Regions from separate parts of the Streptomyces collinus genome, predicted to be linked through region 1. Evidence: riboswitches for the same ligand, from Rfam matches in the RefSeq annotation. Region 1 holds a riboswitch; the other holds the start of a gene.
What was found. Region 1 has a riboswitch for glycine ahead of gcvP (aminomethyl-transferring glycine dehydrogenase). Riboswitches for the same ligand answer to the same signal wherever they lie in the genome.

Region 1 (15,801 bases):
GGTGCCGCGAAATCCCTGCGGATTGACGCCCGTAGGGCAACACTGGGTTCCGACGACTTATCACAACGGGGGGCGGCCATGAACGACACTTCTAGCCGCGGAACAGACACGACAGCCAACTCAGCCAACTCACTCTCATCGTCCATCTCGACCCAGCGAAAGATCCCACCCATGTGCCAGCACCAGACCCAGTGCCCCTCAGCAGAATCCGCCGACCGGGAATCCGCCCGCCTCGTGGCGCACCACCCGGAGCAGGGATGGAGCCTGCTGTGCAACGGCGTGGTGCTCTTCGAGGACACCGGCGAGCTCCTGCCGGACGGCCGGGCCATCGCCCCGCACCGTCCGCTGGCCGGCCAGGTGATGACGGCCGCCTGAGGCCGCTCGGCGGGGCGACGCCCCGCCGGCACACATGAGGGGCCGGCCGCAGCGCACCCTGCGAACCGGCCCCGACGCATGTCCGGCGGCCGTCACTCACCGTCACCCGTCGCGACGTGCCGTTCCCGGCTCGTACGCCTTCCCACGGATGCCCGTTTTCCGGAAGACTCCTGGAAGTTTCGCGGTCACCCGTCGACGGAGGTGGGGCAAGTGGGAGGACGTGGGGCCGACGCCGAGGGCAAGGTCACGATCACGGAGATCGCCCGGCAGGCCGGCGTGTCCGTACCGACCGTGTCCCGGGTCGTCAACGGCCGGTCCGACGTGTCGCCGCAGACCCGGGCCCGAGTCGAGGACCTCCTGCGCCGCCACGGCTACCGCAGGCGTCCCGCGGCCCCGGGAGCCCGTGCCGCCCTGCTCGACCTGGTCTTCAACGACCTCGACAGCCCCTGGGCCGTGGAGATCATCCGCGGGGTCGAGGAGGTCGCGCACGCCGCCGGGGTGGGCACGGTCGTGTCGGCCATCCACGGGCGCTCGGGAGACGCCCGCGAGTGGATGCGCAACCTGAGGGCCCGCGCCTCCGACGGCGTCATCCTCGTGACGTCGGCCCTGGATTCCACGCTGCACGAGGAGCTGCGGATCCTCGGCGTGCCCCTGGTGGTCGTCGACCCGGCGGGCTCCCCCGCCCTGGACGCCCCGACCATCGGCGCGGCGAACTGGTCGGGCGGCCTCGCGGCCACCGAACACCTGCTGTCCCTCGGCCACCGCCGGATCGGCCTGATCGCCGGCCCGCCCCGCCTGCTGTGCTCACGGGCCCGTCTGGACGGCTACCGCGCGGCCCTGGAGGGCGCCGGCATCACGCCCGACGCGTCCCTCGTCGTCCCCGGAGACTTCCGCCCCGAGTCCGGATTCACCGCCTGCACCACCCTGCTCGACCTCCCCGAACCGCCGACCGCTCTGTTCGCGGCCAGCGACCAGATGGCACTCGGCGCTGTCGAGGCGCTGCGCCGGCGCGGGCTGCGGGTGCCGCAGGACATGAGCGTGGTCGGCTTCGACGACCTTCCAGAGGTCCGCTGGTCGGCCCCGCCGCTCACGACGGTCCGCCAGCCCCTGGCCGACATGGGCAAACTGGCCGTGCGCACGGTGCTCCGGCTCACCCGCGACGAGCAGCCGGACTCACCGCGCGTGGAACTGGGCACCGACCTGGTGGTACGGGCAAGTACCGCGCCTCCGGCCTGACTCCGGCTTGAGGAACGGCGCCCCGCCACCCCCTGTCGGGCAGGGCGCCGTCCGCCCCCGCTACTTCCCGCCGAGCGCCTCACGCAGCGCGAAGTACGCCGGCTTCGGCCGCAGTTCCTCGTCCCACGGCAGGGCCGCGCCCTCACCCGGGAAGAACGCCGGGATCCACGAGTACTTGTCGGTGTAGTCCCACAGGGTGATGCCGACGCATCGGCGTACCGCCAGGCACGCCTCGGTCAGGTCGGCGTACCACTGGGCCTGCTGGGTCAGCTTCTCCTCGGTCGCGGGCAGCTGCATCCGGATGTCGACCTCGGTGAGCGCGGTGTCGAGGCCGAGCCGGGAGAAGCGGCGGAGGTTGTCCTCCAGGGTGGCCGGATAGCCGTACTGCAGGGCCAGATGAGCCTGGAGGCCGATGCCGTGCAGCGGGACGCCCGCGGCCTTCAGTTCCTTGGCCAGCCGGTAGTAGGCGTCGCTCTTCGGGCCGGTCGCCTCGATGTTGTAGTCGTTGAGGTACAGCTTGACCCGAGGATCGGCCTGGTGAGCCCAGCGCAGCGCATCGGCGATGTAGCCGGGGCCGAGCGTCTTGTAGAAGACCGACTCCCGGTACGTACCGTCCTCGTTGAACGCCTCGTTGACGACGTCCCAGGCGAACACCTTGCCCCGATAGTGCCGTACCTCCGCCTGGATGTGCTTCTTCAGCACGGCCCTCAGCTCCGGGGCCGTCCACTCCCTGCTGGTGAGCCATCCGGGCAGCTGGCTGTGCCAGACCAGGGTGTGACCGCGTACCTTCTGCCGGTTGGCCCGGGCGAGGTTCACGATCTCGTCGCCCTGGGAGAAGTCGAACACGCCCTGCTCGGGCTCGGTCGCGTACCACTTCATGCCGTTGCCGGGTGTGATCTGGTCGAACTCGCTGCCGAGCAGGGCCTTGTACGGCCCGTCCACGAGCTCGGGGTTGTCGGTGGCGCTGCCGAAGTAGCGGCCGTGCCGCTGGGCGAGGTCGGCGAGGGTGGGCTGCTGGTGATCCGCGTGGGCGGGGGTGCCGGCTGTGATGCCGGCGGCGACCAGGAGCGCGGCGACGGCGCCGGCGAGTCTCAGACGGGTGGTGCGCATGGTGCGACTCCTCACGACAGGTGGGTGGGCAGAGCCGTACGTTGGCGGAGCGCGTCAGCCCTTGGTGGCGCCGGCGGTGAGGCCGCCGACGAGCTGACGCTCGGCGACCGAGTAGAAGGCGAGTGCGGGCACCATGGCCAGCACCAGATAGGCGAAGACCTTCGCGTACTCGGCGGAGTACTGCCCCTGGAACTGCTGGACGCCGATCGGCAGCGTCCACCACTGCGCGTCGGTGAACACCAGCAGCGGCAGGAAGAAGTTGTTCCAGCTGGTGACCACGGCCAGCACGGAGACGGTGCCGAGCGCGGGCCGGGCCATGGGCAGCAGCACCCGCCAGAAGAAGCCGAACGGAGTGCACCCGTCGAGCGTGGCGGCCTCTTCCAGCTCACCGGGGATCTGCCGGAAGAAGCCCCGCAGGATGATGATCGTCATGGGCAGTCCGAAGGCGGCCTGCGGGAGGATCACGCCGAGGGGGTTGTCCAGCAGGTCCAGGGAGCGCAGCAGCAGGAACAGCGGCAGGGCGGCCACCGCGAAGGGGAACATCAGCCCCATGGTGAACAGCGTGAACAGCGCTTCCCGGCCCCGGAAGGCGAACCGCGCGAAGGAGAACGCCGACAGGGCGGAGACGGCGACGATCAGGACGGTCGTGCCCACCGCGATCAGTGTGCTGTTGCCGATCAGCCGCCAGAAGTCCCCCGAGCCGAGGATCTGGGTGTAGTTGGAGGTGACCCACGACTCGGGCAGACCGACCGGGTTGCGGGAGAGTTCGTCGGTGGACTTGAAGCCGGAGAGCACGGCGTAGAGCAGGGGGACGGCCATGACCGCGCCCACTGCGGTGAGGACGAGGTGCAGGCCCCAGGTCCTGCCGCCCTCACGGGTCTTCTGACTGGCGGTCACTTTCCGTCCCCCCGCATGGTCGTGGTGGCCCCTTCGAGATCGCGCCGGAGCACGAACCGCTGGTAGGCGAGGGCGAAGACGAGGCTGATGCCGAACATGACCACACTGATCGCGCTGGCGTAGCCGACCTGGTAGCGCTTGAAGCCGTACTGGAACATGGTCACGGCCATGGTTTCCGAGTGGTGGTCGGGACCGCCCGCGGTGGTGACCCAGACCAGGTCGAAGAGCTGGATGGACCCGATGACCGCCAGGAACACGCTGATGCGCAGGGTGGGCGCGAGCAGCGGCAGGGTGACGTTGCGGAACCGCTGCCAGGCGCTCGCCCCGTCGATGAGCGCCGCCTCGGTCAGTTCCCGGGGGACGGCCTGAAGCCCGGCGAGGTACAGCATCATGTGGAAGCCGAAGTACTTCCAGGTCATGACCAGGAAGACGGTCGCCATGACGGTGGACGGATCCGCGAACCACTCCCCGCCCAGCCCCTCCAGTCCTACCTTGCCGAGGACCTGGTCGGCGAAGCCGTCGTCCGGGGCGAAGATCATGCCGAAGAGGATTCCGGTGATCGCCTCGGACAGGACGTAGGGGGCGAAGAACAGCATCCGGTAGACCGCCCGGCCGCGCATCCGCTGGTTGAGCAGCACGGCCATGGCGAGCGCGAACGGCAGTTGGAGGGCGAGCGACAGCACCACCAGGACCAGACAGCGCCACAGGTCGCCGAGGAAGACGTCGTCCTGGAGGAGCCGGGTGAAGTTCTCGCCGCCGATGTAGTCGGAGGGCATGCCGAAGCCGCCCCAGCGGAAGAACGCGGCGTACAGGGCGAACAGCATCGGCAGCAGCACGAGCCCCATGAACAGCACCAGGGCGGGGAGTTGGAAGCCGGCCGCGGTGAGCCAGTGCAGCGCGCGTCGCCGGGTCCGCCCCGGGGGCCGCCGGTCAGCGGCCGGGGGCGGGGCACCGGCGCCGCGGCCGGCCCGTTTGTCCGGCAGGAACGTGGAGGTCATCGCCGGCTACTGCTCTTCCTTCGCGGTCTTCGTGATGGACTGGGCGACCTGCCCGGGCGACTTGGAGCCGGCGATGAGCGCGGCCACACTGTCGTTGACCTCCTGGCCGACGGCGGGCGCGTAGGCCTGGTCGAGGTAGAGCTGGAAGCCGGTGGCCGCCTTCAGCTGAGCCTGTACGGCCTTGATGTTGGGGTCGGCGATGGCGCTCTCGGCCGCGGGGACCACGGGCAGCACGCCGGTCTTCTTGACCAGTTCCAGGTCGGTCGCCTCGGACGCGAAGAACTTGAGGAAGTCGACGGCCTCCTGCGGGGCTCCCCGGCGCAGGGCGTGTCCGCCGCCTCCGCCGAACACCTCGGTGATGGCGCCCTTGCCGCCCTCGACCGCGGGGAACGGGAAGAAGCCGAGGTCCTTGCCGAGGCCCTTGCCCGCGTCGGCCTGGACCGTGGGCGCCCACTGGCCCATGAGCTCCATCGCCGCCTTGCCGTTGCCGACGGTGGCGGCCTGGCCGGTGGGTGAGGAGTAGGCGGCGCCGAGGAAGCCCTTCTGGAACGGCTGGAGTCCGACGAGTTCCTCCAGGTGCTCGCCCGCCTCGACGAAGGGGGCACCGGTGAAGTCCTTGTCGTCGTAGGCCTTCTGGAGGGCTTCCGCGCCGGCGGTGCGCATCGCCAGGTAGGCCCAGTAGTACATGCCGGGCCACTTCTCCTTGCCGGCCAGCGCCAGCGGGGTGACCTCGGCGGCCTTGAGCTTGCGTACGGCGTCGAGGAAACCGTCCCAGGTGGTCGGGGGCTCGGCGATGCCGGCCTTCTCGAAGAGCGCCTTGTTGTACCAGAAGCCGATCATGCCGATGTCGAACGGGATGCCGTAGACCTGGTCGTCGAGCAGGTAGGGCTCCTTGGCGACCGGCAGCAGGGCCTCGCCCCACGGTTTGGTGCGGTCCGTGAGGTTCTCGACGAGCCCGGCGTCGACCTGCTGCTTCAGCACGCCGCCGCCCCAGGTGTGGAAGATGTCGGGCAGCTTCCCGGAGGCGGTCAGGGCCGTCATCTTCGACTTGTAGGCGTCGTTCTCCATCTGGACGATCTTTATCTTGACCTTGGGGTTCTGCGCCTCGTACTTCCGGGCGAGGGCAGCCCAGACGGTCTTGGACGGCTCGGTGGTGGAGATGTTCCACCATTCGACCGTGGTCGTCCCGGACGACCCTCCGTCCGAGTCCCCGCCGCATGCGGTCAGTGCCGTCATCCCCAGACCGGCCGCGGCGGAGGCCGCCAGGAAGCCGCGTCGGGACAGTGCGGGGTCGCCCATCATGCGCTCCTCGAAAGTTTCGAAGTAGTTCCAGAAAGGTTCGCTGCTGCCGCACCCTAGAGACAGCGGGTAAACGGTGGCAACCCCTCGTGCACGCTGAATCTTGCGTCAGGACATCGACGGGGAGGGCTGACGAAACATTCGGCTCGTCAGGCGAACGTTACGAAGCTGCCCTGATCGCGATCACACAGGGTGTCCGCCCAGGAGCCGGAGACCGACCCCCCACACCGCGCGAGCCGAGCCGCCGAACGCGCTCTCAGCTCGCGTTTCTGCATCCGCGTCCGCCCCGGCCGCGAGTCTTAACGGAAGCTTGACGCGCACGACCCCCGCATTCAGGGGCCACGGCATCACGCTCCGCTTACGCTGATCGGGCCGTCCAGTGATGGCCGGAACCACGCTGAGTCCGCACATCGGGAGCACGTCGATGGCCACCACCGAGCACCCGGCACCGAGCCCTCCGGAGCCCCCTTCACCCAGCCGTCTGCGCAGCTGGATGCTGGAGGGCCTGTCCGACATGGGCAAGGGCGGCGGCCACACCGGGCCCCATGCCGAGCCGGAACCCCCGCACCGGGGCCAGCCCTGGTGGCGGGTGATGTGCCTGACCGGCGTCGACTACTTCTCCACGCTCGGCTACCAGCCGGGTATCGCGGCCCTCGCCGCCGGACTGCTGTCGCCGATCGCGACGATCGTCCTCGTCGTCGTCACGCTGGCCGGGGCCCTGCCCGTCTACCGCCGCGTGGCCGAGGAGAGCCCGCACGGCGAGGGCTCGATCGCGATGCTGGAGAGGCTGCTCTCCTTCTGGCAGGGCAAGCTGTTCGTGCTGACCCTGCTGGGCTTCGCCGCCACCGACTTCCTCATCACCATCACCCTGTCGGCCGCCGACGCCTCCACCCACCTCGTGGAGAACCCGCATCTCACCGGCGTCCTGCACGACAAGCAGATGCTGATCACCCTGATCCTGGTGGCGCTGCTGGGCGCGGTGTTCCTCAAAGGCTTCCTGGAGGCGATCGGTGTCGCGGTCGCCCTCGTCGGTGCCTACCTCGCACTGAACGTGGTCGTGGTGATCGTCGGCCTCTACCACGTCATCACCGCGGGTCATGTGGTCACCGACTGGTCGAGCGCCCTCACCACCCAGCACAGCAACGTCTTCGCCATGATCGGCGTCGCCCTGCTCGTCTTCCCGAAACTGGCGCTCGGCCTCTCCGGGTTCGAGACGGGCGTCGCCGTGATGCCGCACGTCAAGGGCGACCCGGACGACACCGAGGCCCGGCCGACCGGCCGCATCCGCGACACGAAGAAGCTGCTCACCACCGCCGCGCTGATCATGAGCGTCTTCCTGATCACCACCAGCTTCATCACCACCCTCCTCATCCCGGAGAAGGAGTTCGAGGCGGGCGGCCAGGCCAACGGCCGGGCGCTCGCCTATCTGGCGCACGACTACCTGGGCAACACCTTCGGCACCGTCTACGACGCCTCGACGATCGCCATCCTGTGGTTCGCCGGCGCCTCCGCGATGGCCGGCCTGCTCAATCTGATGCCGCGCTATCTGCCCCGCTACGGCATGGCCCCGCACTGGGCCCGTGCCGTGCGGCCCATGGTCATCGTCTTCACACTGATCGCCTTCGTGGTCACCTGGATCTTCGACGCCGACGTCAACGCCCAGGGCGGTGCCTACGCCACCGGCGTGCTGGTCCTCATCAGCTCCGCGGCGATCGCGGTGACCATCGCCGCCCGCAAGGCCCGGCAGCGGAACTGGACGGTCGCCTTCGCGGTGATCTCCGCGGTGTTCCTGTACACCACCGTGCTCAACGTGATCGAGCGCCCGGACGGCGTGAAGATCGGCGCCTGCTTCATCGCCGGCATCATCCTGGTCTCCCTGCTCTCACGGCTGGCCCGGGCGTTCGAGCTCCGTGTGACCAGCGTGACGCTGGACGACATGGCGGAACGTTTCGTCCGGGACATGGCCAGCCGCCGGATGCGGTTCATCGCCAACGAGCCGGACCGGCGCGACATCGCCGAGTACCGCGACAAGATCGAGCAGATCCGGCAGGACAACGACGTGCCCGGCCAGGAGGACTTCGTCTTCGTCGAGGTGACGGTCACCGACCCGTCCGAGTTCGAGGCGGGCCTGACCGTACGCGGGGAGGTGCTGCACGGCCGCTACCGTGTGCTGACCCTGGAGTCGTCCTCCATCCCCAACGCCCTGGCCGCGCTGCTGCTGCACGTCCGCGACTCGACGGGGTGCACCCCGCACATCTACTTCGAGTGGACCGAGGGCGGGCCCTTCGCCAACTTCCTGCGCTTCTTCCTGTTCGGCCAGGGCGAGGTCGCCCCGGTGACGCGCGAGGTCCTGCGCGAGGCGGAGCGGGACCGCAAGCGGCGGCCGAGGGTGCACGTGGGCTGAGTCAGGCCGTCGCGCTCCTCCTGCCGAAGCCCCTGCGCGGCGAGCGCACGACGAGCTGCCCGTAGGTGACCTCGCCGGTGATCCGTACCCGCAGCCGGACGGGGGCGTCGGCCGGCCGACGCGCCTTGAGCGCCGAGTAGTTCATCACCAGGCCGTCGGTGTCCACGACGACACCCGGCCTGGTCAGCAGTTTCAGGGAGCCGGCGCGCAGGTCCAGGTCGATGTCCAGGGTGTCGTGTGTGATCACCGCGTCGGTGAAGTCGAGCGTCACCTCGCCCCACGCCGAACGGATCTCCAGCCGCCGCGGCACCACCCAGCCGTCGCCCCGCCGGGTCGAGGCCCCCTCCTGCCGGATCCGGACCACGCCGTCGGCCTCGGCGGGCGTCCCGCCGACGGGCACGGGCAGGTCCTCCGTCAGCACGGCGAGTTCGCCCATCGTCCGGGCGGACAACGCGGCCTCCAGCCGCTCGTCGAGCTCTTCCAGGGTGAGCCGGCCGTCGCCCGCGGCGACGCGCAGCACATCCACGGCCCGGTCCCGGTCCGCGTGCGACGCCCTCACCTCGGGCGATCCACCGGTCCGCACGATCTCCGCCGCCATCACTCCACCCCGATCCCCCGGGCACGGCACCCGGCCCACCAGTCGGGACTAACGCTATATCGCGTTATACCCAACGGCCAACCCCGCATCCGCCGTTCCCTTCCCGCGCGCCTATCGTGACCGGCATGCAGTCCTACACGATCGGCCAGGCAGCACGGCTGCTCGGCGTGAGCCCGGACACCGCCCGCCGCTGGGCGGACGCGGGCCGCATCACGACCCACCGCGACGAGACCGGGCGACGGCTCATCGACGGGCGGGACCTGGCCGCGTTCTCGGTCGAACTGGCCCGGTCCGGCTCCGCCGAGGAGGACACGACGTACACCTCGGCCCGCAACGCGTTCCCGGGCATCGTCACCGCGATCAAGCTCGGCGACGTCGCCGCCCAGGTCGAGATCCAGGCCGGCCCGCACCGGCTCGTCTCCCTGCTCACCCGCGAGGCGGTGGAGGAACTGGGCCTGGAGGTCGGCATGGAGGCGACGGCCCGTGTGAAGTCGACGAACGTCCACATCGACCGCGTCTGAACCCCGAGGGGAGGCGGAGGCGACGCAAGCGCACACCTGCCAGGGCGAACACCGCCATCGGGCTACCGTGCACCCATGAGCCTGAGCATCCGCAACCAGCTCCCCGGCACCGTCACCGCCGTCACTCCAGGCGAGGCCATGGCGACGGTCAGGGTCCGCCTCACCGGCGGCCAGGACCTCACCGCGGCGATCACCCGCGAGGCCGCGGAAGAGCTCCGTCTCACCCCGGGCGCCACCGTGCGCGCCCTGATGAAGTCGACGGAGGTCTCCCTGGCCACCGCGCCGGTCGAGGGCCTGTCGATCCGCAATCAGCTCCCCGGGACGGTCACGGACATCGCGGCCGGCGACGCGATGGCGTCGGTCCGCGTCACGGTCGAGGGCGGCGAACTGACCGCCGCGATCACCCGGGACGCGGCGGACGACCTGGCCCTGTCCCCCGGGATCCCCGTCGTCGCCCTGATCAAGGCGACCGAGGTGTCACTCGCCACCCCCTGACGAGCCCGGAGACGGCGGGAGGGGCCCCGCACCGCGGAGCCCCTCCCGTTGACCGGTCGGCCGATCAGTCCTCGTACGCGTCCAGCGGCGGGCAGGAGCACACCAGGTTCCGGTCGCCGTAGGCCTGGTCGATGCGGCGCACCGGCGGCCAGTACTTGTCGGCGGTCGACACCCCGGCCGGGAAGACGGCCTCCTCACGGCTGTAGGCGTGCTCCCACTCCCCGGCGAGCGCGCCGGCGGTGTGCGGAGCGCCGCGCAGTGGGTTGTCCTCCGCGGGCCACTCGCCGGAGCCGACCTTCTCGATCTCCGCGCGGATGGCGATCATCGCCTCGCAGAACCGGTCCAGCTCGGCCAGGTCCTCCGACTCGGTCGGCTCGATCATCAGCGTCCCGGCCACCGGGAACGACATGGTCGGCGCGTGGAAGCCGTAGTCGATCAGCCGCTTGGCGACGTCGTCGACGCTCACACCGGTCGCCTTGGTCAGCGGGCGCAGGTCGATGATGCACTCGTGGGCGACGAGCCCGCCGGGACCGGTGTAGAGGACCGGGTAGTGCGGCTCCAGCCGCTTGGCGATGTAGTTGGCGCTGAGCACGGCCACCTGCGTGGCCCGCTTCAGCCCCTCGCCGCCCATGAGCCGGACGTACGCCCATGAGATGGGCAGGATGCCGGCCGAGCCCCAGGGAGCCGCCGAGATGGGGCCGACGCCCGTCTCCGGGCCGGCCTCGGGCTGCAGCGGGTGGTTCGGCAGGTAGGGCGCGAGGTGCTCACGCACCGCGACCGGGCCGACGCCGGGGCCTCCGCCGCCGTGCGGGATGCAGAAGGTCTTGTGCAGGTTCAGGTGCGAGACGTCGCCGCCGAAGTGCCCCGGCTTGGCGAGCCCGACAAGAGCGTTGAGGTTGGCCCCGTCGACGTAGACCTGCCCGCCCGCCTCGTGCACCTGCGCACAGATGTCGGCGACGTGCTCCTCGAACACACCGTGCGTGGACGGGTACGTGATCATCAGCACGGCCAGCTGGTCGCGGTACTGCTCGATCTTCGCCCGCAGGTCATCGACGTCGATCTCGCCGTCCTCGGCGGTCTTCACGACCACGACCTTCATGCCCGCCATGACGGCGCTGGCGGCGTTGGTGCCGTGCGCGGACGACGGGATCAGGCAGACGGTGCGCTGCTCGTCCCCGTTGGCCCGGTGGTACCCGCGGACGGCGAGCAGACCGGCCAGCTCACCCTGAGACCCGGCGTTCGGCTGGAGGGAGACCTTGTCGTAGCCGGTGACCTCGGCGAGGCGGTCCTCCAGCTCGTGGATGAGGGTGAGGTAGCCCCCTGCCTGCTCGGCGGGCGCGAAGGGGTGCAGCTGCCCGAACTCGGGCCAGGTGACCGGCTCCATCTCGGTCGTCGCGTTGAGCTTCATCGTGCAGGAGCCCAGCGGGATCATGCCCCGGTCGAGCGCGTAGTCGCGGTCGGCCAGCTTGCGCAGGTAGCGCAGCATGGCGGTCTCGGAGCGGTGCTGGTGGAAGACGGGGTGGGTCAGGTAGTCGTCGGTACGCAGCAGCGCGGCCGGCAGCCCGTCCTCGGTCGATGCGTCCAGTGCCTCGACGACACCTTCGACACCGAAGGCGGCCCATACGGCACGCAGCTGGGCCCGCGTCGTGGTCTCGTCGCAGGCGATCGAGACGCGGTCGGCGTCGACGAGGCGCAGGTTGACCCCGTTGTCACGGGCGGCGGCCACGACCTCGGCGGCCCGGCCCTCGACGCGCACGGTCACCGTGTCGAAGTAGGAGCCGTGCACGACCTCGACCCCGCCGTTCGCGAGTCCGGCGGCGAGGACGGTGGCGTACCGGTGGGTGCGCCGCGCGATGCCCTTCAGGCCCTCCGGACCGTGGTAGACGGCGTACATGCCGGCCATGACGGCGAGCAGCACCTGCGCGGTGCAGATGTTGCTGGTGGCCTTCTCACGGCGGATGTGCTGCTCACGCGTCTGCAGCGCCAGCCGGTAGGCCTTGTTGCCGTCGGCGTCCACGGACACGCCGACGAGCCGCCCGGGCAGGCTGCGCGCCATCTTGTCCTGGACTGCCATGTAGCCGGCGTGCGGTCCGCCGAAGCCCATGGGGACGCCGAAGCGCTGCGTCGTGCCGACGGCGATGTCCGCCCCGAGCTCACCGGGCGACTTCAGCAGCGTCAGCGCCAGCAGGTCGGCGGCGACGGTGACGAGCGCCCCGAGCTCGTGCGCCCGGTCGATGACCGGCTTGATGTCCCGCACGGCACCGGAGGCGCCCGGGTACTGGAGCAGCACGCCGTTGATGTCGCGCTCGGCGATGTCGGCGGGGATGCCCTCGCTCAGGTCGGCGACGACGACCTCGACTCCGGCCGGCTCGGCGCGGGTCTGGATCACGGCGACGGTCTGCGGCAGCGTGTCCGCGTCGACCAGGAACAGGCCCTTCTTGTTCTTGCCCAGGCGCCGCGACAGCGCCATGGCCTCGGCGGCCGCGGTGCCCTCGTCGAGCAGGGAGGCGCCGGAGGTCGGCAGACCGGTCAGCTCGGCGACCATCGTCTGGAAGTTGAGCAGCGCCTCCAGCCGGCCCTGCGAGATCTCCGGCTGGTACGGCGTGTAGGCCGTGTACCAGGACGGGTTCTCCATGACGTTGCGCATGATGACGGGCGGCGTGAAGGTGCCGTAGTAGCCGAGGCCGATCATGGAGCCGAGGACCTCGTTGCGGTCGGCGAGGGAGCGCAGCTCGGCGATCACCTCGGCCTCGCTGCGGGCGCCCGGGAGGTCCAGTGCCTCGGTGCTCTTGATCACTGCCGGGACCGCGGCGGCCGTGAGCTCGTCGAGCGACCCGTAGCCGACGTGGGCGAGCATCTTGGCGCAGGCCTCGTGGTCGGGGCCGATGTGGCGCTGCTCGAAGGGGACTGCCTCTTCGAGCTCGGAGAGCGGAATGCGGTGGGCGGTCATTACGGAGGCCTCCTGGTCGACACGACCTGCGAGGGGCACCACGGCACGGGTACCCGGACGGCCTCCCCCTCTGTCATCTCAACCTGAGAGCTTCACCGGATCGCCCGAAGGCCTCCGGCTTTCACCGTCGGTGAGAGCGGACGCCGTCGACACCCGCCCTGCTTTCCAGAGTGACCTCGTCCGTGCGGTACGTGAGCCTGAGAGATTCCGGGGAGGATTTGCTCCTTCGGCGCCTCCGATGGTGTCTGGAGGACTCTCCCGCACGGGGTCAACAGCCGCTGCCAGCGTACCAGCGAGGTCAACGCACGAACCGTCGAGTGGCCGCATCCCCACTTGTACCGTTTTGTAGTGTTTACGGATGAGGTGCGACCAGCTGGAGGGCCCGTGCGAACCGATATCGATCCGCGCAACCTGATCGGCCGCAAGGCGTTCGACCGCAACGGGACCAGGATCGGCACCATCGACGAGGTCTACCTCGACGACGCCACCGGCGAGCCGGAGTGGGCGGCCATACGGACCGGTCTGTTCAGCAGGGACGCATTCGTCCCCCTGGAGCCCAGTGAACTGATCGAGGGCGCCCTGCACGTGCCCTTCGAACGCGCCCTGATCAAGGACGCCCCCGACTTCGGCGTCGGCCGTCACCTCTCCCCGGAGCAGGAACTGCAGCTCTACCACCACTACGGTCTCGACGTCGCCGCCCCGCCCCCGCTCCCGGACCACGACTTCGGCAAGCTGGCGGGCACCGACGAGACGGCCTGAGCCGCCGTCCCGGGCGCTTCGTCTCCCCCTTCGGTCCCTCGTAACACCAACGGCAGCGGATCGGCCGCCTCCAGATCCGGGTCGTCGACCCGGAAGGTCCGCACGCGCCCGGGCTCCGAGTCGGGCGTCTCGAACCGTACGGTGACCCGCCCGAGGCCGCTGCCCTGCACCCATCCGTGCCCGAACTCGGCGTGCCGCACGTCGTGCCCGGCGGGCCACCGCCGCTCGGCGAGCGACGGCTGCTCCTCGGCCGCCGCCACGGCGTGCTCCTCGACCGGGCCTTCCGCGACCGCCCGCTCCCCCGCCGCCTGGGCGAACAGGTCCTCCTGCGTGTAATCGGCGAGGCCGCTGACCCCCACCCCGAGGAGCCGCACCCCACCGGTCGTATCGACCGAGTCCAGCAGTCTGGCCGCCGCCTCGCGGATCACCCCGGGATCGTCCGTGGGCCCGCGCAGCGTCTCGGACCGGGTGAGCGTCGAGAAGTCGTACCGCCGCACCTTCAGCACGATCGTCCGCCCGGACAGCCCTGCCCCGCGCAGCCGCCGTACGCACCGCTCGGCGAGCCGCTGCACCTCCAGCCCGACCCGTGTCCGGTCGTGGATGTCGACGTCGTAGGTGTCCTCGACCGACACCGACTTCGTCTCGCGCTCCGCCACCACGGGCCGGTCGTCCCGCGCCAGCGCCATGGCGTGGAGACCGTGCCCGTGCGCCTTTCCCAGCAGCCGGACCAGTTCGTCCTCGCCCGCCTCGACGATCTCCTCGACCGTGGTGATCCCTGCCCGCCTCAGATGGTCCCCCGTGGCCGGCCCCACCCCCGGCAGCGTCCGCACCGACATCGGCGCGAGCATGGCCCGCTCCGTCCCGGGCTCGATCACCACCAGCCCGTCGGGCTTGGCCTCCTCCGAGGCGATCTTCGCGAGCATCTTGGAGGCGGCGAGACCCACCGACCCGGTGAGCCCCGTGACGGCCCGTATGTCCGCGCGCAGCTTCACCCCGGCCAGCCGCGCCGACCGCTCGTCCCAGGCCACGCCTCCGGCCTCCAGATCCACGAACGCCTCGTCCAGGCTCAGCGGCTCCACCAGCGGCGACAGTGCCCGCAGCAGCTCCATCACCCGCTCGCTGATCGACCGGTAGAAATTGAAGCGCGGCACGAGATACGCGGCGTTCGGCGCGAGCCGCCGGGCCTGCCCCATGGGCATCGCCGAATGCACCCCGAAGACCCGCGCCTCGTACGACGCGGTCGCCACCACGCCCCGCGGCCCGAGCCCTCCCACCACCACGGCCTTCCCGCGCAGACTCGGCTTGGACGCCTGCTCCACCGAGGCGAAGAAGGCATCCATGTCGAGATGCAGGATCGTGGGCGCGGTTCTCACAACTCCGATGCTGCCCTACGCCACTGACAACGCCCCGCGCGACCGCCCTGAACGCCCCACGCGACCGCTCCGAACGCCCAACGGGAAACCGCTTGCCTCCGGTGCGGAAACGTCCCGCCTCCTGCGGCCGCGTGCGGTCCTGCGCTGCCGGACGGCTCAGACGGCCCGATTCCGCCGACGCGCCAGCTCGTCCGCGGGATTGGGCCCGACCAGGGTCTCGCCGGTGTCGATCCGCTCGCCGTGCAGCTGGGACAGCGCGCTCTCGACGTCCCGCCACACCACGCCCACGGCGATCCCGAACACACCCTGGCCTCCCTGGAGCAGGGCATGGACCTCGTCGGGCGAGGTGCACTCGTAGACCGTCGCGCCGTCGCTCATCAGCGTCATGCGCTCCAGATCGCTGAAACCGCGTTCCCTGAGGTGGTGGACGGCCGTACGGATGTTCTGCAGGGACACCCCGGTGTCGAGGAACCGCTTGACGATCTTCAGGACGACCACGTCCCGGAAGCTGTACAGCCGCTGCGTCCCGGACCCGTAGGCGGGGCGCACGCTCGGCTCGACGAGCCCCGTGCGGGCCCAGTAGTCCAACTGCCGGTAGGTGATACCGGCGGCCGCACAGGCCGTGGGGCCGCGATAGCCGATCTGCTCGGACGCCATGGACGTCGTCCCTCCGCTGCTCGGCACCGCACTCGGTCGCTGCGGAGCGTGCTCGGCCGCGCCTCCGGGCTGAGGGCATCCCCCGCCCGGGAGGGGCCGTGAGCCGGGGGGAGGGTACGGACCGCTCGC
Region 2 (15,801 bases), 4.8 Mb from region 1:
ATCTCGTAGACGAAGAGCGCGAGCAGGATCTGGCCGGTGAAGAAGATCGGGAGCGAGACGCCGGCGAGGGCGATGAACATGGCGGCGCGGTCGATCGGCTTGCCCTTGCGCAGCGCCGAGACAACGCCGGTCAGGACACCGAAGACCACCCAGATCACCGCGGCACCGACGGCCAGCGAAAGGGAGACGGGGATCCGCTCCAGGAGCTGGGGCCACACCTCGACGTGGTTCTTGAAGGAGTACCCGAAGCAGGGTGCGTCGCAGTGCGTCGCGTCAGGCCCGAACTTGTAGTCGGCGCCCACCACGATGCCCTTGATGAAGTTCCAGTACTGCTCGTAGACGGGCAGATCCAGCCCCAGGTTCTGCTTGATCGCGGCGACGGACTCGGGGTTCGCGTCCTTGCCGACGTACTGGGTGGCCAACTGGTCGGCCGTCTGGCCCCCGAGGCGGGGCACCAGGAAGAAGATGGCGAAAGTGACTGCGCTGACCACCAGCAGCAACAGCACGGCGCCCATGACGCGTCGGAGGATGTACGCAGCCACAGCTGTACGGCCCCGGGTGGCCGCGGCGGGGTCGTCCGCCGCGGCCACCCGGTGCCTTCACCTGCCTTTCGAAAGGATCCGGCCTGCTGACTTACTTCGAGGAGCTCATCAGCAGGTAGTCGTACATGCCGAGGTAGGCCTGCGTGACCGTGACGTTCGTCGCGGACGTCGGCCGGAGCAGCAGGTTCTTGCGGTAGATCAGCGGGACGACCGAGGCGTTGTCGAGCACCATCTTGTCGATTTCACCCCAGGCCTTGGTGCGGGCCGCGTCGTCGGTGTTGGCGATCGCGTCCGTCAGGGCCTTGTTGATCTTCGGGTCGTCCAGCTCCATCAGGTTGTTGCCGCCCGAGGGCTTGATGGCAGCGCCGTTGACGATCTGGTCGAGGAAGCCGTAGCCGGTCGGCCAGTCGGCGCCCCACGCCATCGAGAGCATGCCGAGCTTGTTGTCGTGGACGTAGCTCGGGACACCGGCGAAGTTGGAGAAGTACTTGCCGGAGGGGAACTGCTTGATCTCGACGTTGATGCCGATCTTCTTCAGCGACGCCTGGGTGGCGGTCGCCGCCGCGATCTCGGCGGGGCGGTCGGAGCGGGCCGTCAGGATCGTGTTGAAGCCGTTCGGCTTGCCGCACGCCTTCAGCGCCGCCTTGGCCTTGGCGACGTCACCCTTGTGACCCTCGGTCGCGTAGGTGTCGAACTTGGTGTAGCCGTTCACCGACGGCGGCAGCAGCGTGGTCGCCACGTCGCCCTTCGGGGAACCGCCCATGGCGTCGAGCACCGACTGCTTGTCGAGGCCCCACTGCACGGCCTTGCGGCAGTCGGCGTTGTCGAACGGCTTCACGTTCACGTTGAGCGCGATGTACTGCGTCGCGCCCGCGTAGGAGCTGTCGGTCTGGTCGGCGAGCTTGCCGCGCAGCACCTTCGGCTGGGTCTGCGGCTGCACACCCGTGCCGGCCGCGTCAGCCGTGATCTTGTCCGAGATCAGGTTGTTGTCGACCGTGACCGGGTTGACCTTGAACTTGATCGTGATCTTGTCCGGCAGGGCCTTGCGGATCGGGTCCGTCTTGGCGTCCCACTGCGGGTTGCGCACGAGGGTGGCGCCGCGGCCCTCCTCGTAGGACTCGAACTGGTACGGGCCGGAGGACTGGATGGCCTGGACGTACTTCGCACCGGTGTCCTTCGCCTTCGGCACGGGGGCCGTCTGCGAGAACGTCGCCAGGTAGTCGAAGTCGGCGAACGGCTGCTTCAGCTTGAAGACGATCGTCCGGTCGTCCGGCGTCTCGATGGACTTGATGCCCTCGGCGGACTTGTCCTTGTAGGGGCCCTTGTACTTGTCGCCGCCCTCAAGGTACGCCTTGAAGTAGGTCGGGCCGTTGGAGAGCGCCTCGGGCGCGAAGTTGGAGCGCTCGATGGCGTACTTCACGTCCTTGGACGTCACCGGGGTGCCGTCCTGGAACTTCACACCCGCACGCAGCTTGTACGTCCAGGTCTTGGCGTCCGGGCTGGACTTGCCGAGGCCCTCGGCGAGGTCCGGAACGACCTCCAGGCCCTCCTTGCCCGCCGCTGGCTTGAACGTGGTGAGCGTCCGGCCGTAGAGGCGGGAGAAGTTCTGGACCCAGCCGTAGTACGTGTTGCCCGGGTCGAGGGAGTCCGGCACGTCCGAGTGCTCGTACGTGGCCGTCCCTCCCTTCTTGTCCGACGCGTTGACGATCGAGTTCAGCGCGGCGTCCTTCTTGCCGCTGCCTCCCCCGTCGTTGTCGTCACCGCCGCCGCCGCACGCGGCAGCACCCAGCGACAGTGCCAGGACCGACGCAACGCCGGCGGTCACCCTTCTCGTCTTCACCTGAGGAAGCCCCCTCATTCGATGGATCACTTGCTGCGAGGGTCGAGGGCGTCACGCAGCCCGTCACCCAGCAGGTTGAAGGCCAGGACGGTGATGAAGATCGCCAGTCCGGGCACGAACATGTACTGCGGATCAGCCGTGTAGAGATCCACAGCGTTGCTGAGCATGCCGCCCCAGGAGGCCTGCGGCGGAGCGATACCGACGCCGAGGAAGCTCAGCGCGGCCTCGAACAGGATGTTCGTCGGGATGATCAGCGTCGCGTAGACGAGGATCGGTGCGACGAGGTTCGGGAGGAGCTCCCGGAACAGGACGTACGGACCGCGCGCCCCGAGGCTCGTGGCGGCCTCGATGAACTCCCGCTTGCGCAGGGTCATCGTCTGGGCGCGCACGATGCGGCCGATGTACGGCCAGCTGAAGAAGCCGATCACGAAGATCAGCACGCAGATGCGCAGCGGCAGGCCTTCGAGGCCGAAGAACCCGTCCTGCACCGCGGCGGAGATCGAGATGGCGAACAGCAGCAGGGGGAAGGCCAGGAAGGTGTCCATCAGCCTGCTGATGACGCTGTCGATCCATCCGCCGTAGTAGCCGGCGACGACACCGAGCACGGTGCCGATGCACACGGACAGCAGCGTGGCGCCGCCCGCGACCAGCAGGGAGACCCAGGAACCGTCGATGATGCGGGCGAGCATGTCCCGGCCGTACTGGGGGTCCACGCCGAGCGGGTGGTCCCAACTCATGCCTCCCCAGCCGCCCTTGGGGGCGAGCAGCGCGGGGTCGATGAGGTCCTGGTTGAACTTGTTGGGATCGAGGTTGAAGATCCACTGGATCGGCTTGGAGAACACCGCCATCAGCGTGAGCAGGATGACGACGACGCCTCCCGCCATCGCCACCTTGTCCCGCTTGAAGCGCATCCAGGCGATCTGACTGAGCGAGCGCCCTTCGATCTGGCTCTTCTTGACCCCGGAGAGCACGGCCTCGGGCTGTGCTCCGGCTTCCGCCCCGGTGGTCTCGATCGGTGCGGTCACGGTGCGATTGACCCCTCTCGGGCCGGCGATCGCCGAGCCCCTGGCTGCCGCTGTAGCGGTTTTGTTTGTCTCGTACACGCGACCGACCCGGCCCGTGTCTTGCGGGGAGTCTTCAACGCTTTGGCGATCAGTTGCCAGACTTGGCGGTGAAAGGATGCGTAAACGTGATGCTGTCTGCGAGGTTCCGTTATCCGGACAGCGGGTAGCAGGGGTCGGACACGTGAGGACAGGGGTATTTTAGGGCATAAGCGATCAATCTCCCTCTATCTACGCGCGGAGAGCAGAGTGATTGTCGCGTTCGGGAGAGGCCGCGGAGGGCGTTTTCCGGCCGGTCAGTACCGGCCTTGGGCCGGGGGGTATCCGTAGCCGGAGGCCGGGGCGGCCGGGGCCTGGACGGGGGCGGTGGCGTGGGCCTCGCGGTCGTAGAAGGGGCGCGCTGTCGCGCGCAGCCACATCGCGACCGGGTCGTGCTCGTCGGACATGGCGACGGTCGACACGGGGAGCCCGTCCGGCACGGCGCCGAGGGACTGCTGCATCATCGCGCGCACGGAGTCCACGGCCGGCGGCGAGGTGTCGTACACGTCCAGTCCGATGGCGAGGTACGGCGCCCCGAGCGCGGGCTGCACCCAGGCGCGGCGCAGCGAGCGGACCGCCGGGGTGCGGTGGGCGTTCTGCGCGAGCAGGGCGTAGAACTGCGGGATCTCGATGGCCGGTTCGGACAGCCGCAGGGGGCCCGCGGGCTGGCGGTCCAGGCCGGTGGCGATCCGGCGCAGATCGAGCCAGGGGATCCCGACGCCGCCGCCGGGGGCGTGCGGGTTCAGCCAGAGGCCGTAGTGGTCGGGGTAGAGCGCACGGGCGACGTCGACGCCGTCGACCACCTCGTAGGAGCGGTTCCAGCCGCTGGCGGAGAGCTCCTGGGCGGAGGTCACGCAAGGGGCGTAGCCGAAGCCGTCGACGTCCATGTTCCCGTACTGGGCGTCCGGGGAACCGGCCTGGCCGTGCCACAGGAGCATCCAGATCTGGCCGGTGTGCGGGGTCGCGAGCGCGCGCAGGAGAGCCTCGTAGGCGTCGTAACGCCCGGGCGTGACCTGGCGCAGCATGTGCTCGACCTGTCCGGCCGCGGCCGTGCCGCTCGCGCTCACCTTTACCGCCCCTTCGTACAACGCCTCGACGGTGCCCTAGCTTAAGCCCGCAGGGGAGCCCGGGGATTGACGCCGTCGGGCGAGTGCGGGTCGTGTGTGGTTGATCGCGCCGTTCCTCGCGCCCCTGAGTGGGCTGCCCTACCGCTGGAAAAAGGGCCGGACCCGGTCCCGCATCCAGGCGCCCACCGGGTCCTCTGCCACGTCCAGGAGGACGAGGTTGACCGGCCAGGGGGCCGGGACGGCGCTGACTGCGCGGGTGAGGGCGTCCAGGGGGAGGGCGCGCAGGTCGCCTTCCCACTGGGAGAGTTCGACGCCGACGAACATCACGGGGGCGGCGGTCTCGATGGCCGCGAGGCAGCGGCGGGCCGTGACGACGACACCGGTCGCCTCGAACTCCGCGGAGGCGGCGGCGAGGAAGTCCACCGGGTCCTCCTGCCAGTCCGGCTCGAAGAGGCGGACCCGGCCGCCGCTCGCCGGGCCGTCCAGCGGGGTCCGGCCGGCCCGGCACAGCTCGGCCACCGCGGGCGGCGGGAGCGGGATGCCGACCACGCCACCCGGGTTGACGGCGATGCCCGCGTGCGGGGGCAGACCGCGGGCGAACTCCACGGCGGGCGCGATGGTGTACGACATGTGGGAGCCGACGACCTGGCGGAACTGCTCCTCGGAGCTGAACACCGGCACGAACGCCTGGCCGTCGATCTCGATGCCGGGCAGGTCGAGGGGGCCGCTGTGCGGGCCGCCGCCGCTGGGCAGCGGAATCCACACGAAGCTGCGGCCTAGCACCTCGACGATCCGTCCGCCGGCCGCCGGTCCGGCGCCGAGGGAGGCCGAGAGCACCTCCTCCAGCTCGTTGCCTGGCCAACCGCCGTGCGGGTGGGTCTGCGTCTGCGCCGGGAAGTCCGCGGAGAAGCCCGCCGGGATGTCCATCTGCCTACCGCCTGCCTGGAACCACTGCTGTGGCTCAAAGGCTAACGGCTGCGGGACGCGGGGAGGCAGGGCCGTGTTGGACCCGACGGGACGGGGAGGGCGTGGCGGATGCGGAGGCCGGTCCGTGGACCGGGGCGCGGGACCGGGTCGGCGCCCCGCCGGCGCGGGACCGGACCGCGGACCCCGGGCCGGCCTCCGCCCGGAGGGGCTGCGACGGACGGGGCTGCGACGGGTCCGTCGCCTGGGCCGTGCGCCCCCCGGGCCGGGGCCCGGAGCCGGGACAGCGGACGAGGCGGTGTGCACGACCGCAGGGGGAGGCTCTTGAGTCCGGGAACGCCGTCCGGGACCGGTGGCAGGGGGCCGCGCTCCGGCGCCCGGGGGCGACGCCCCGGCCCGGCGGGCAGGCGTCAGGTCGCCGACGTCCCCTGTCCAGCGGCAGGCGTCACATGGCCGATGGCAGGTGGCCGATGCCCCGGCAGCCGGCAACCGGCATGCCCGATCCGGCGTCAGGTCGCCGATGGCAGTGGCCAACGCCCCGACAACCGGCATCCCCTGTCCGGGGGAAGGCGTCAGGTCGCCGATGGCAGGTGCCCGACGCCCCGGCAGCCGGCAACCGGCATGCCCGATCCGGCGTCAGGTCGCCGATGGCAGTGGCCAACGCCCCGACAACCGGCATCCCCTGTCCGAGGGAAGGCGTCAGGTCGCCGATGGCAGGTGCCCGACGGCCCGGCGGCCCGACGGCCGACGGCCCGACGGCCCGGCGGCCCGACGGCCCGGCGGCCGGCGGCCGGGTGGCCGACGCCCCCGGTCCAGCCGCAGGCGTCAGGTCGCCGACGATCAATGGCAGGTGACCGCACTCCAGCGTCCGGCGCCCCGGAGTCCAGCGGCAGGCGTCACGTAGCCGGCCCCGGGGTCCAGCGGCAGGCGTCAGCCGACCCCCAGGGTCCAGCGGCAGGCGTCACATGACCGCCCCGGCAACCGGCGGCAGGCGTCACCTGGCCGGCGCCCCGGCAACCGGCAGCAGGCGTCACCTAGCCACCACCCCGGCAACCGACGCCCCGGCAGCAGCCCGGCACTCGGTATCCCTGCGGTACGCAGAAGCAGCCTGCCGCCCCGTCGCCCTCTCCCCCTGCCCTTCCCCCCGCCCCGGTCCCTCAGCCCGTGAAGCCGATTCTCTGGAGCGCGTTCGCCGCGTCGCGGTCGGCGAGGACGGCCGAGCCGCAGCCCGAGGGGAGGTCGCCGCGTTCCACCGCGTGCAGGAGGCGGGTGCTGGCCGCGCGGTGGCGCAGGAACGCGTAGCGCGAGACGCCGCGGCCCCGGTCGCGCTGGCCGGCCAGGGCCTGCTCGGCGGGGACGTCGAGGAGGAGCAGGTGGAGCGTGCCGCCCCGGCGGCGGGCCTCGCGGGCCAGCCAGCGGCGGACCCAGGCCTGGGTGCCGCAGTCGTGCACGACGACGCCCTCGCCGGTGCGCAGGGCGCGGCGCAGCCCGGCGTAGTGGGCGAGGCGGACGAGCGGGCGGTAGAGCGCGTAGGGCAGGGCGCGCGGCATGCGGCGGGCCCAGCGGTCCCGGGTGTCCTGGGAGTCGATGCGCCGGCCCGGCACGGTGCGCCGCATCAGCGTGGACTTGCCGCTGCCGGGCAGGCCCGTGACCACGACGAGGTCGCGGGGGCCGAACAGCAGCGCGTGCGGGCTGCGGCCGGCGCGGTCGCGCAGGTCACGGACGACCGGTGCCGGCGCCGGGGCGCGGACCGCCCGGGCCGGAACGGCCGGCTGCTCGGGCAGCGCGATGCCCGTCGTCGCGTACGCGGTGGTCCTGTTCACCGTGATCGTCCTCCCCTGGGGCCAGGTACGGAGTCCCATCCCCGCCGAGTGTAAAGAGAAGGTAATGCCGCAGGCCTCTCATTTACGTTCTCGTCCTGCAACAGGGCTGCTACAGGTCGCCGTGTCCGGCGGGCGGGACTCGTGCACTCCCTGTGAAAGGTCCCCCTGCCGCGCCGGAAGGATGCGTGCAATGATGTGCGCGCCAACTGCATACCGGCCGTTTGAATCCGCGCGGGAGAGTCCCCAGCAGCAGCTGTCGCTGGGGCGCCGAAGGAGCAAGTCCCTCCCTTGAATCTCTCAGGCCCCGTTACCGCGCGGGCGAGGCACATCTGAAAAGCGGGCCCTCCCCTGCCCCGGCAGGCCGGCTCCACCCAAGGTGCAAGCCATGGACCAGCGCGGTCATGGCGAACCTCTCAGGTTCCGATGACAGATGGGGAGGAACGACCTCGCCCGTCATTGCCCTGGGAGACGACCGACCGTGAGCAGTACAGGAGAACTCCGTCACACCGCGCTCGATGCCCTGCATCGTTCGCTCGGTGCGACGATGACCGACTTCGCCGGCTGGGACATGCCCCTGCGCTACGGCTCCGAGCGCGACGAGCACATCGCCGTGCGCACGAAGGCCGGCCTCTTCGACCTCTCCCACATGGGTGAGATCACCGTCACCGGCCCGCAGGCCGCCACGCTGCTGGACTTCGCCCTGGTGGGCAACATCGGCGGCGTGAAGCCGGGCCGCGCCCGCTACACCATGATCTGCCGCCCCGACGGCGGCATCCTGGACGACCTGATCGTCTACCGCCTTGGCGAGACCGAGTACATGGTGGTCGCCAACGCCTCCAACGCCCAGGTCGTCCTGGACGCGCTGACCGAGCGCGCCGCCGGCTTCGACGCCGAGGTCCGCGACGACCGGGACGCCTACGCGCTGATCGCCGTCCAGGGACCGGAGTCGCCCGGGATCCTGAAGTCCCTGACCGACGCCGACCTCGACGGCCTGAAGTACTACGCCGGGCTGCCCGGCACCGTCGCGGGCGTCCCGGCCCTGATCGCCCGGACCGGTTACACCGGCGAGGACGGCTTCGAACTGTTCGTGAAGCCCGAGCACGCCGTCGAGCTGTGGCAGGGCCTGACCAAGGCCGGCGAGGGCGTCGGCCTGGTCCCGTGCGGGCTGTCCTGCCGCGACACGCTGCGCCTGGAAGCGGGCATGCCGCTGTACGGGCACGAGCTGTCGACCTCCCTCACGCCCTTCGACGCCGGGCTCGGCCGGGTCGTGAAGTTCGAGAAGGAGGGCGACTTCGTGGGCCGCGAGGCCCTGCGCGAGGCCGCCGCCCGCGCCGAGCAGAACCCGCCGCGCGTGCTGGTCGGGCTGGTCGCCGAGGGCCGCCGGGTGCCGCGCGCCGGGTACGCGGTCGTCGCCGGCGGCGAGGTGATCGGCGAGGTCACCTCCGGAGCCCCCTCCCCCACCCTCGGCAAGCCGATCGCGATGGCGTACGTCGACGCCACGCACGCCACGCCCGGCTCGGCCGGCGTGGGCGTGGACATCCGGGGCAGTCACGAGCCGTACGAGGTCGTGGCGCTGCCGTTCTACAAGCGCCAGAAGTAGACACTGGCCGGAGGGCCGCGCCAGCGGCCGCGGGCCCGTCGTCCCAGCTCACCAGTAGTCCCCCCTTCCACAGCACTCCCGCGCGTACAGGAGAATCCAGGCCATGAGCAACCCCAAAGAGCTGCGCTACAGCAAGGAGCACGAGTGGCTGTCGGCCGCCGAGGACGGCGTCTCGACGGTCGGCATCACGGAGCACGCGGCCAACGCGCTCGGCGATGTCGTGTTCGTCCAGCTTCCCGAGGTCGGTGACTCCGTGTCCGCCGGCGAGACCTGCGGCGAGCTGGAGTCGACCAAGTCGGTGTCCGACCTGTACTCCCCCGTCTCCGGTGAGGTCACCGAGGTCAACGAGGACGTCGTGAACGACCCGTCGCTGGTGAACTCGGCCCCCTTCGAGGGCGGCTGGCTGTTCAAGGTGCGGATCTCGGACGAGCCGGCCGACCTGCTCTCCGCCGACGAGTACACCGCGTTCTCCGCGGGCTGAGGAGTCGTATGTCCGTCCTGAACACACCCCTGCACGAGCTCGACCCGGCGGTCGCCGCCGCCGTCGACGCCGAGCTGCACCGCCAGCAGTCCACGCTGGAGATGATCGCGTCGGAGAACTTCGCTCCGGTCGCGGTCATGGAGGCGCAGGGCTCGGTCCTCACCAACAAGTACGCCGAGGGCTACCCGGGCCGCCGCTACTACGGCGGCTGCGAGCACGTCGACGTGGTCGAGCAGATCGCGATCGACCGCATCAAGGAGCTGTTCGGCGCCGAGCACGCCAACGTCCAGCCGCACTCGGGCGCCCAGGCCAACGCCGCCGCGATGTTCGCGCTGCTCAAGCCGGGCGACACCATCATGGGTCTGAACCTCGCGCACGGCGGGCACCTGACCCACGGCATGAAGATCAACTTCTCCGGCAAGCTCTACGACGTCGTCGCCTACCACGTGGGCGACGACGGCCGGGTCGACATGGCCGAGGTCGAGCGGCTGGCGAAGGAGTCCCGGCCGAAGCTGATCGTCGCCGGCTGGTCGGCCTACCCGCGGCAGCTGGACTTCGCGGAGTTCCGCCGGATCGCGGACGAGGTCGGCGCGTACCTGATGGTCGACATGGCCCACTTCGCCGGTCTTGTAGCGGCCGGGCTGCACCCCAACCCGGTGCCGCACGCGCACGTGGTCACCACCACGACCCACAAGACCCTCGGCGGCCCCCGCGGCGGTGTGATCCTCTCCACGGCCGAACTGGCCAAGAAGATCAACTCCGCCGTCTTCCCCGGTCAGCAGGGCGGCCCGCTGGAGCATGTGATCGCCGCCAAGGCTGTCGCCTTCAAGGTCGCCGCCTCGGAGGACTTCAAGGAACGCCAGCGCCGTACGCTGGACGGTGCCCGCATCCTGGCCGAGCGTCTGGTGAAGGACGACGTCCGGGCCGTGGGCGTGGACGTCCTGTCCGGCGGCACGGACGTGCACCTGGTCCTGGTCGACCTGCGCCATTCGGAGCTGGACGGACAGCAGGCCGAGGACCGCCTCCACGAGGTGGGCATCACCGTCAACCGGAACGCGATCCCGAACGACCCGCGTCCGCCGATGGTGACGTCCGGTCTGCGGATCGGCACACCGGCCCTGGCGACCCGGGGCTTCGGCACCGAGGACTTCGCGGAGGTCGCGGACGTCATCGCCGAGGCGCTGAAGCCGGCCTACGACGCGCAGGCCCTCAAGGCCCGGGTGAAGGCCCTGGCCGACAAGCACCCGCTGTACCCGGGTCTGAACAAGTAAAGAAGAAACCTTTCGGGTGCCGCCGCCCGTCACGAGCGGGCGCGGCACCCACCCCCTCTGCACCACCCCCGTAGTCAGGAGTTCCCCCGTGGCCATCTCGGTCTTCGACCTGTTCTCGATCGGCATCGGCCCGTCCAGCTCCCACACCGTCGGCCCGATGCGGGCGGCGGGCCTGTTCGTCCGGCGGCTGCGCAACGAGGAGCTCCTGGGGTCCGTCGCCTCGGTCCGCTCGGAGCTGTACGGCTCGCTCGGCGCGACCGGCCACGGCCACGGCACGCCCAAGGCGGTGCTGCTCGGCCTGGAGGGCGACTCGCCCCGCACGGTGGACGTCACGAGCGCCGACGACCGGGTGGAGGCGATCAGGACCGGCGGGCGGCTGAACCTGCTCGGCGAGCACGAGATCGCGTTCTCCTTCGACGACGACATGGTCCTGCACCGCCGCAAGGCCCTGCCGTACCACGCCAACGGCATGACGCTGTGGGCGTACGACGCCTCGGGCGCGGAGCTGCTGACGAAGACGTACTACTCGGTCGGCGGCGGTTTCGTCGTCGACGAGGACGCGGTCGGGGCGGACCGCATCAAGCTCGACGACACCGTGCTGAAGTACCCCTTCCGCACGGGCGACGAGCTGCTGCGCCTGACCGAGGAGACGGGCCTGTCCATCTCCGCGCTGATGCTGGAGAACGAGCGGGCCTGGCGCACCGAGCAGGAGATCCGCGAGGGGCTGCTGGAGATCTGGCAGGTGATGCGGGACTGCGTGGCGCGCGGACTGTCCCAGGAGGGCATCCTGCCGGGCGGTCTCAAGGTGCGCCGCCGGGCCGCGAACACCGCGCGCAAGCTGCGCTCCGAGGGCGACCCGCTGGCCCTCGCCATGGAGTGGATCACCCTCTACGCCATGGCGGTCAACGAGGAGAACGCCGCCGGCGGCCGGGTCGTCACCGCCCCCACCAACGGCGCCGCCGGCATCATCCCGGCGGTCCTGCACTACTACGTCAACTTCGCGGCGGGCTCCGCCTCCGAAGAAGAAAAAGAGGAGGGCGTGGTCCGCTTCCTGCTCGCCGCGGGCGCCATCGGCATGCTCTTCAAGGAGAACGCCTCCATCTCCGGCGCCGAGGTCGGCTGCCAGGGCGAGGTCGGCTCCGCCTGCTCGATGGCCGCGGGGGCCCTGGCCGAGGTCCTCGGCGGCTCGCCGGAGCAGGTCGAGAACGCCGCCGAGATCGGCATGGAGCACAACCTCGGCCTCACCTGCGACCCGGTCGGCGGCCTGGTCCAGATCCCCTGCATCGAACGCAACGGCATGGCCGCGGTCAAGGCCGTCACCGCCGCCCGGATGGCCATGCGCGGCGACGGCTCCCACAAGGTGTCCCTGGACAAGGTCATCAAGACGATGAAGGACACCGGCGCGGACATGTCGGTGAAGTACAAGGAGACGGCCCGGGGCGGGCTGGCGGTGAACATCATCGAGTGCTAGGGGGTTCCTGTCCGGCGCGGGGTGCCTTCACGTCTCGGCGCGGCGGTACCTACGGTTTGTGGGTCACCCAGAGCAGTTCCGCCGGCCAGCGGTGTGCCCAGTCGGGCGGGTCGGTTTCGTTGTAGCCGTTGGGTGTTCCGGGTCCGGGCCGCGGCTCGATGAGGTCGTCGATGACGAGACCCGCGCCGCGCAGGACCTTGACCCAGTCGCCGTAGGTGAGCTGATAGCTGGTCGCGCCGTCGTCTTCGGCGATGGTGTTCAGCCCGAAGTAGTCCTGCTGCAGCGTCGTGGTCACGCGGCCGGCGGCTTCGTCGTAGCACGCTTCGAACCATGGGCTGGCGACGTTGAACACCAGGCGCCCGCCTCGGCGCAGGACGCGTGCGGCCTGTGGGACGGCCAGGTGCGGGGGCGCCCAGCTGAGCCCACCGAAGTCGCAGAACACCAGGTCGAAGCTGTCTGCGGCGAAGGGGAGTTGTTCGGCGGCGCCTTGCACCAGCCGGTAGCGGGCCGCTCCCATGGCGCGGGACGCTGCGGCGAGTTGGGCCTCGGACAGGTCGAGCCCGACCACGGTGGCGCCCTCGGCGGCGAGCGCCCTGGACCACTGTCCGGCGCCGCAGCCGAGTTCGAGGACGCGCTTGCCGGTGACGTCACCAAGGGCCCGCAGGTGCGCGTCGGGGATGGAGTACATGCCCCACAGCCGCGGCGCGGCGCCGATCTGCGGGTCGTGCTCGTGCTGGTAGGCGCTGCTGATCCGGTTCCAGAGCCGCCGGTTGGCGGGGATGCTGTCCACCCCCCGACTCCAGCACCGACTGCCGGAGGCGGTCAACACGATGAGGGCACTGGTCGGCCCTCGCCGTGCGTCACCGCCGTCGGGTCAGCACGAGGACGCGGGAACCGCGGTGGCGGGACCCCGGCCGTCGCCGCCCGGGGCGGGCCGGGTGAAGCGGTAGCACTGGTCGACCGCCTGCCCCGAACTCGACACGACGGCGGAGACGGTCGTCATGTCGCCCTCACGCACCACGCTCTTGACGTCGAAGGAACCCCGCCCGGTGGGGTCGAGGGCATTCTGTACCCCGGCGCGCGTCAAGTCCCCGGCGTACATGCTCGAGATGCGCTGCAGCGCCAGACGGACCCTGTGGCCGATCTCTGTGCCCGGACGGCACACGTCGTCGTCCCGCTCGGAGATCCTCGACGTCCAGGCCTGGCCGGGGCGGTAGGTGTAGGTGAAGACGAAGCACCGGGTCACCTCGACGGGCCCGCCACCGGGGAGCAAGAGCCTGTTGTCGTACTGGGCGGTTCTCGCGTCCGTGGCGGTGAACTCGCGACGGGACGCGTCGTAGGCGATCACGGGAGCCTCGGTGTGCCGCCAGACCACCTCGGTGAGGGCGTCGGCGTCGGTGGTGCCGCTCGTGCCGAGTGCGCGGGCCGTGTCGTGAGCCGTGGCACGGGCCTGCTTCCCGATGGAGGCGAACGCCTTCTCGTCGCGCTCCCTGTTGACGTTCCCGTCGTGCCAGGCCCGGTACCACAGCCAGGAGACGACGATGCCGAGAACGACGATCAAGGCCGTCAGCATGGTCAGGCAGCCGGTGGTCACGAGGCGGTTCGCCCGCCCCGTGACCACCGCACCGCCGGTTGTGTCAGGTCCCACTAGCTGCCTTTGTATCCGATACCGGCCAGTGCCTGTTCCATGACCCGGGCGTAGCCCGCGGTACCGGCGTTCTTCGGGTGGAACGACTCCAGGCTGGCACAGACGTTCTCCCCGGGCCAGGGCAGGCACGGGACCTGGTTGGCCGGGTCGCCGTCGTGGAAGTCGCCGTCACCGTTCGGGCCGGCGACGACACGGTTGATCCACTCGTCGCTGTCACAGATTCCGTGGCCCTGGAACGCCGGTATCGGATCGGCGAAGGCCACCTTGGTCCCGGCCTTGCTCAGCTCGGCCACCTTGGCTTTCTGCTTGTCCCGGACGTGGTCGGCCAGCTGGTTCAGGGCTTGGTTGCCGGCTGTCACGCACACCGCGTCATTGACCAGGCGCGGATAGCCCATGAGGACGATCTGTGCCTTCGGCGCGGCGACCGCGATGGCGTCGATCAGGCCCCCTGTGTCCAGGACCGCTTGGTCGACTTTGCCCGTGTAGTCGTCCGCGTCGCACACGAAGGTGACGACGTAGCAGTCCGTGATGGCCTTGGTGAAGTTGTCTCCGTCGTTGCCGCCGATGGTCAGCATGACCAGCGTGGTGTCCGGGCTGAGGACTCCGGAGTCGATCTGACTCTTCTCGCGGTAGTTGCCCATCCCTCCCCAGGGTGTGGGATCTCCCGGGGTCAGCTGCGAGGTCTTCGCGCCGGAGCAGCTGACGTCCAGGAAGCTGACGGTGGCACTTCCCTTGTGCGACACATCGCCGATGCTGGTGCTCTGACCGGGCAACTTCATCTTGCGCGGCCAGGAGTTGTCGCTGCGCCGGCACGCGTTCCAACTGCTCTTCCCGTGGCCCCTGTCGGACTCGGGTGAATAGGACCCGGCACCTTCACCGGAGGTGTAGGAGTCGCCCATGGCCACGACCATGTGCTTCGGCTTGCCCGACAGCGGCTGGAAGGCGACGGCGTCCCAGGCGACGTCCTCGTCCGCGGTGCCGTCGTCGGTGGTGTTCGTCAGCTCCACCCGAGGGGTGCCGGTGAAGCGGTAGACGCCGAGTTCGACCCAGGTGTTCTTACTGAAGTGGGTGTTGACGTAGCGGTGGCGCTCACCGCCCGCGACTCCCTTGATCACGTAGTGGGCCTGCTGGGTGTGCGCCCCGGTGTCCGGCAGGTGCGCGTAGACGCGGGCCCACTCGACGCTGCGGTCCAGGGTCCAGGTGCCGTCGATGGTCATCCGGCCGCCGGGGCCGCCGAGATGACCGGCGTCACGGGTGTGCGTGTACCAGAAGTGGCCGCCGTGCCCACCACCGATCTGGTGCAGGTCTCCCTTGGCCTCGTACGGGCCCAGACCCGGGCCGGTCGCCGCGGGGTTGGGATGGAACGTGAACTGGAAGTTCCCTGTGTCGGTGCCCGAGGATCCGCAGGAACTGTGGGTGTCGAGGTTGTCCGGGACGGACTCCACGATCAGCGCCCCGGCCGGGGCGGCACCGCACTCCGGCGTGCCGTGCTTCAGCCGCGTGCCGCGGCCCGGCTCCTCGCGCAGCGTGACGTACTTGATGCTCTCGTTGCCGCAGTCGGCGTCGCAGTTCTTCTTCCACGTCACGTTCGATCCGCGCCACCAGTACTTCTCGTAGCACTTGGCGTCGGGACAGTCCGGCGGGCTGGCGGAGTTGCAGTTGTTGGTGGCGTTGCAGAACGCGTCCAGAGGCGGCTTGACCAGGTCGCGCTGGCCCGGGTTGATCCACCAGGCCGGCCGGAAACCGGCGCTGGAGAACCCGGACTCGCCGGGCCAGTCCTGCCGCCCGTCGGTGGCGTAGGAGTAGCCGGTGTCCATGGACCAGGCGGACCAGCCCATCACCTTCTCCTGGTACGGCCAGTTCTGGGGCTTGGCGGCGTCACGCGGGCTGGACATGAACGGGTGCCGCGAGGCGGGGTAGGACGGGTTCGCGGGGTTGTTGTACCAGCCCAGGCCCCACGGCTTGCCGTCGCCCTTGTTCTCGTTGAAGCCGAGGTTGTAGTTCCACAGCGCGGCGAACCAGTTCTCCGGCTTC

Region 2: linked by a shared signal. The riboswitch ahead of gcvT (glycine cleavage system aminomethyltransferase GcvT) and the one ahead of gcvP (aminomethyl-transferring glycine dehydrogenase) in region 1 are both predicted to bind glycine.

The regions. Positions count from the first base shown of each region.
Region 1 is NZ_CP133771.1:1,351,347-1,367,147, forward strand. Features, by position in the region: gene RFN52_RS06055 (DUF5999 family protein) at 172-375, shown strand; gene RFN52_RS06060 (LacI family DNA-binding transcriptional regulator) at 577-1,611, shown strand; gene RFN52_RS06065 (endo-1,4-beta-xylanase) at 1,672-2,721, opposite strand; gene RFN52_RS06070 (carbohydrate ABC transporter permease) at 2,776-3,540, opposite strand; gene RFN52_RS06075 (carbohydrate ABC transporter permease) at 3,615-4,616, opposite strand; gene RFN52_RS06080 (extracellular solute-binding protein) at 4,623-5,915, opposite strand; gene RFN52_RS06085 (APC family permease) at 6,340-8,319, shown strand; gene RFN52_RS06090 (DUF1707 SHOCT-like domain-containing protein) at 8,321-8,917, opposite strand; gene RFN52_RS06095 (TOBE domain-containing protein) at 9,043-9,438, shown strand; gene RFN52_RS06100 (TOBE domain-containing protein) at 9,514-9,933, shown strand; gene gcvP (aminomethyl-transferring glycine dehydrogenase) at 9,998-12,883, opposite strand; glycine riboswitch at 13,059-13,154, opposite strand; gene RFN52_RS06110 (PRC-barrel domain-containing protein) at 13,268-13,642, shown strand; gene RFN52_RS06115 (DNA polymerase IV) at 13,561-15,015, opposite strand; gene RFN52_RS06120 (MerR family transcriptional regulator) at 15,172-15,801, opposite strand, start outside.
Region 2 is NZ_CP133771.1:6,154,026-6,169,826, reverse strand. Features, by position in the region: gene RFN52_RS28230 (ABC transporter permease) at 1-542, opposite strand, end outside; gene RFN52_RS28225 (ABC transporter substrate-binding protein) at 634-2,400, opposite strand; gene RFN52_RS28220 (ABC transporter permease) at 2,409-3,407, opposite strand; gene RFN52_RS28215 (enhanced serine sensitivity protein SseB C-terminal domain-containing protein) at 3,740-4,549, opposite strand; gene RFN52_RS28210 (enhanced serine sensitivity protein SseB) at 4,688-5,476, opposite strand; gene RFN52_RS28205 (AAA family ATPase) at 6,631-7,296, opposite strand; glycine riboswitch at 7,519-7,619, shown strand; glycine riboswitch at 7,620-7,736, shown strand; gene gcvT (glycine cleavage system aminomethyltransferase GcvT) at 7,775-8,896, shown strand; gene gcvH (glycine cleavage system protein GcvH) at 9,000-9,377, shown strand; gene glyA (serine hydroxymethyltransferase) at 9,386-10,648, shown strand; gene RFN52_RS28185 (L-serine ammonia-lyase) at 10,737-12,119, shown strand; gene RFN52_RS28180 (class I SAM-dependent methyltransferase) at 12,169-12,909, opposite strand; gene RFN52_RS28175 (hypothetical protein) at 12,994-13,767, opposite strand; gene RFN52_RS28170 (SGNH/GDSL hydrolase family protein) at 13,767-15,801, opposite strand, start outside.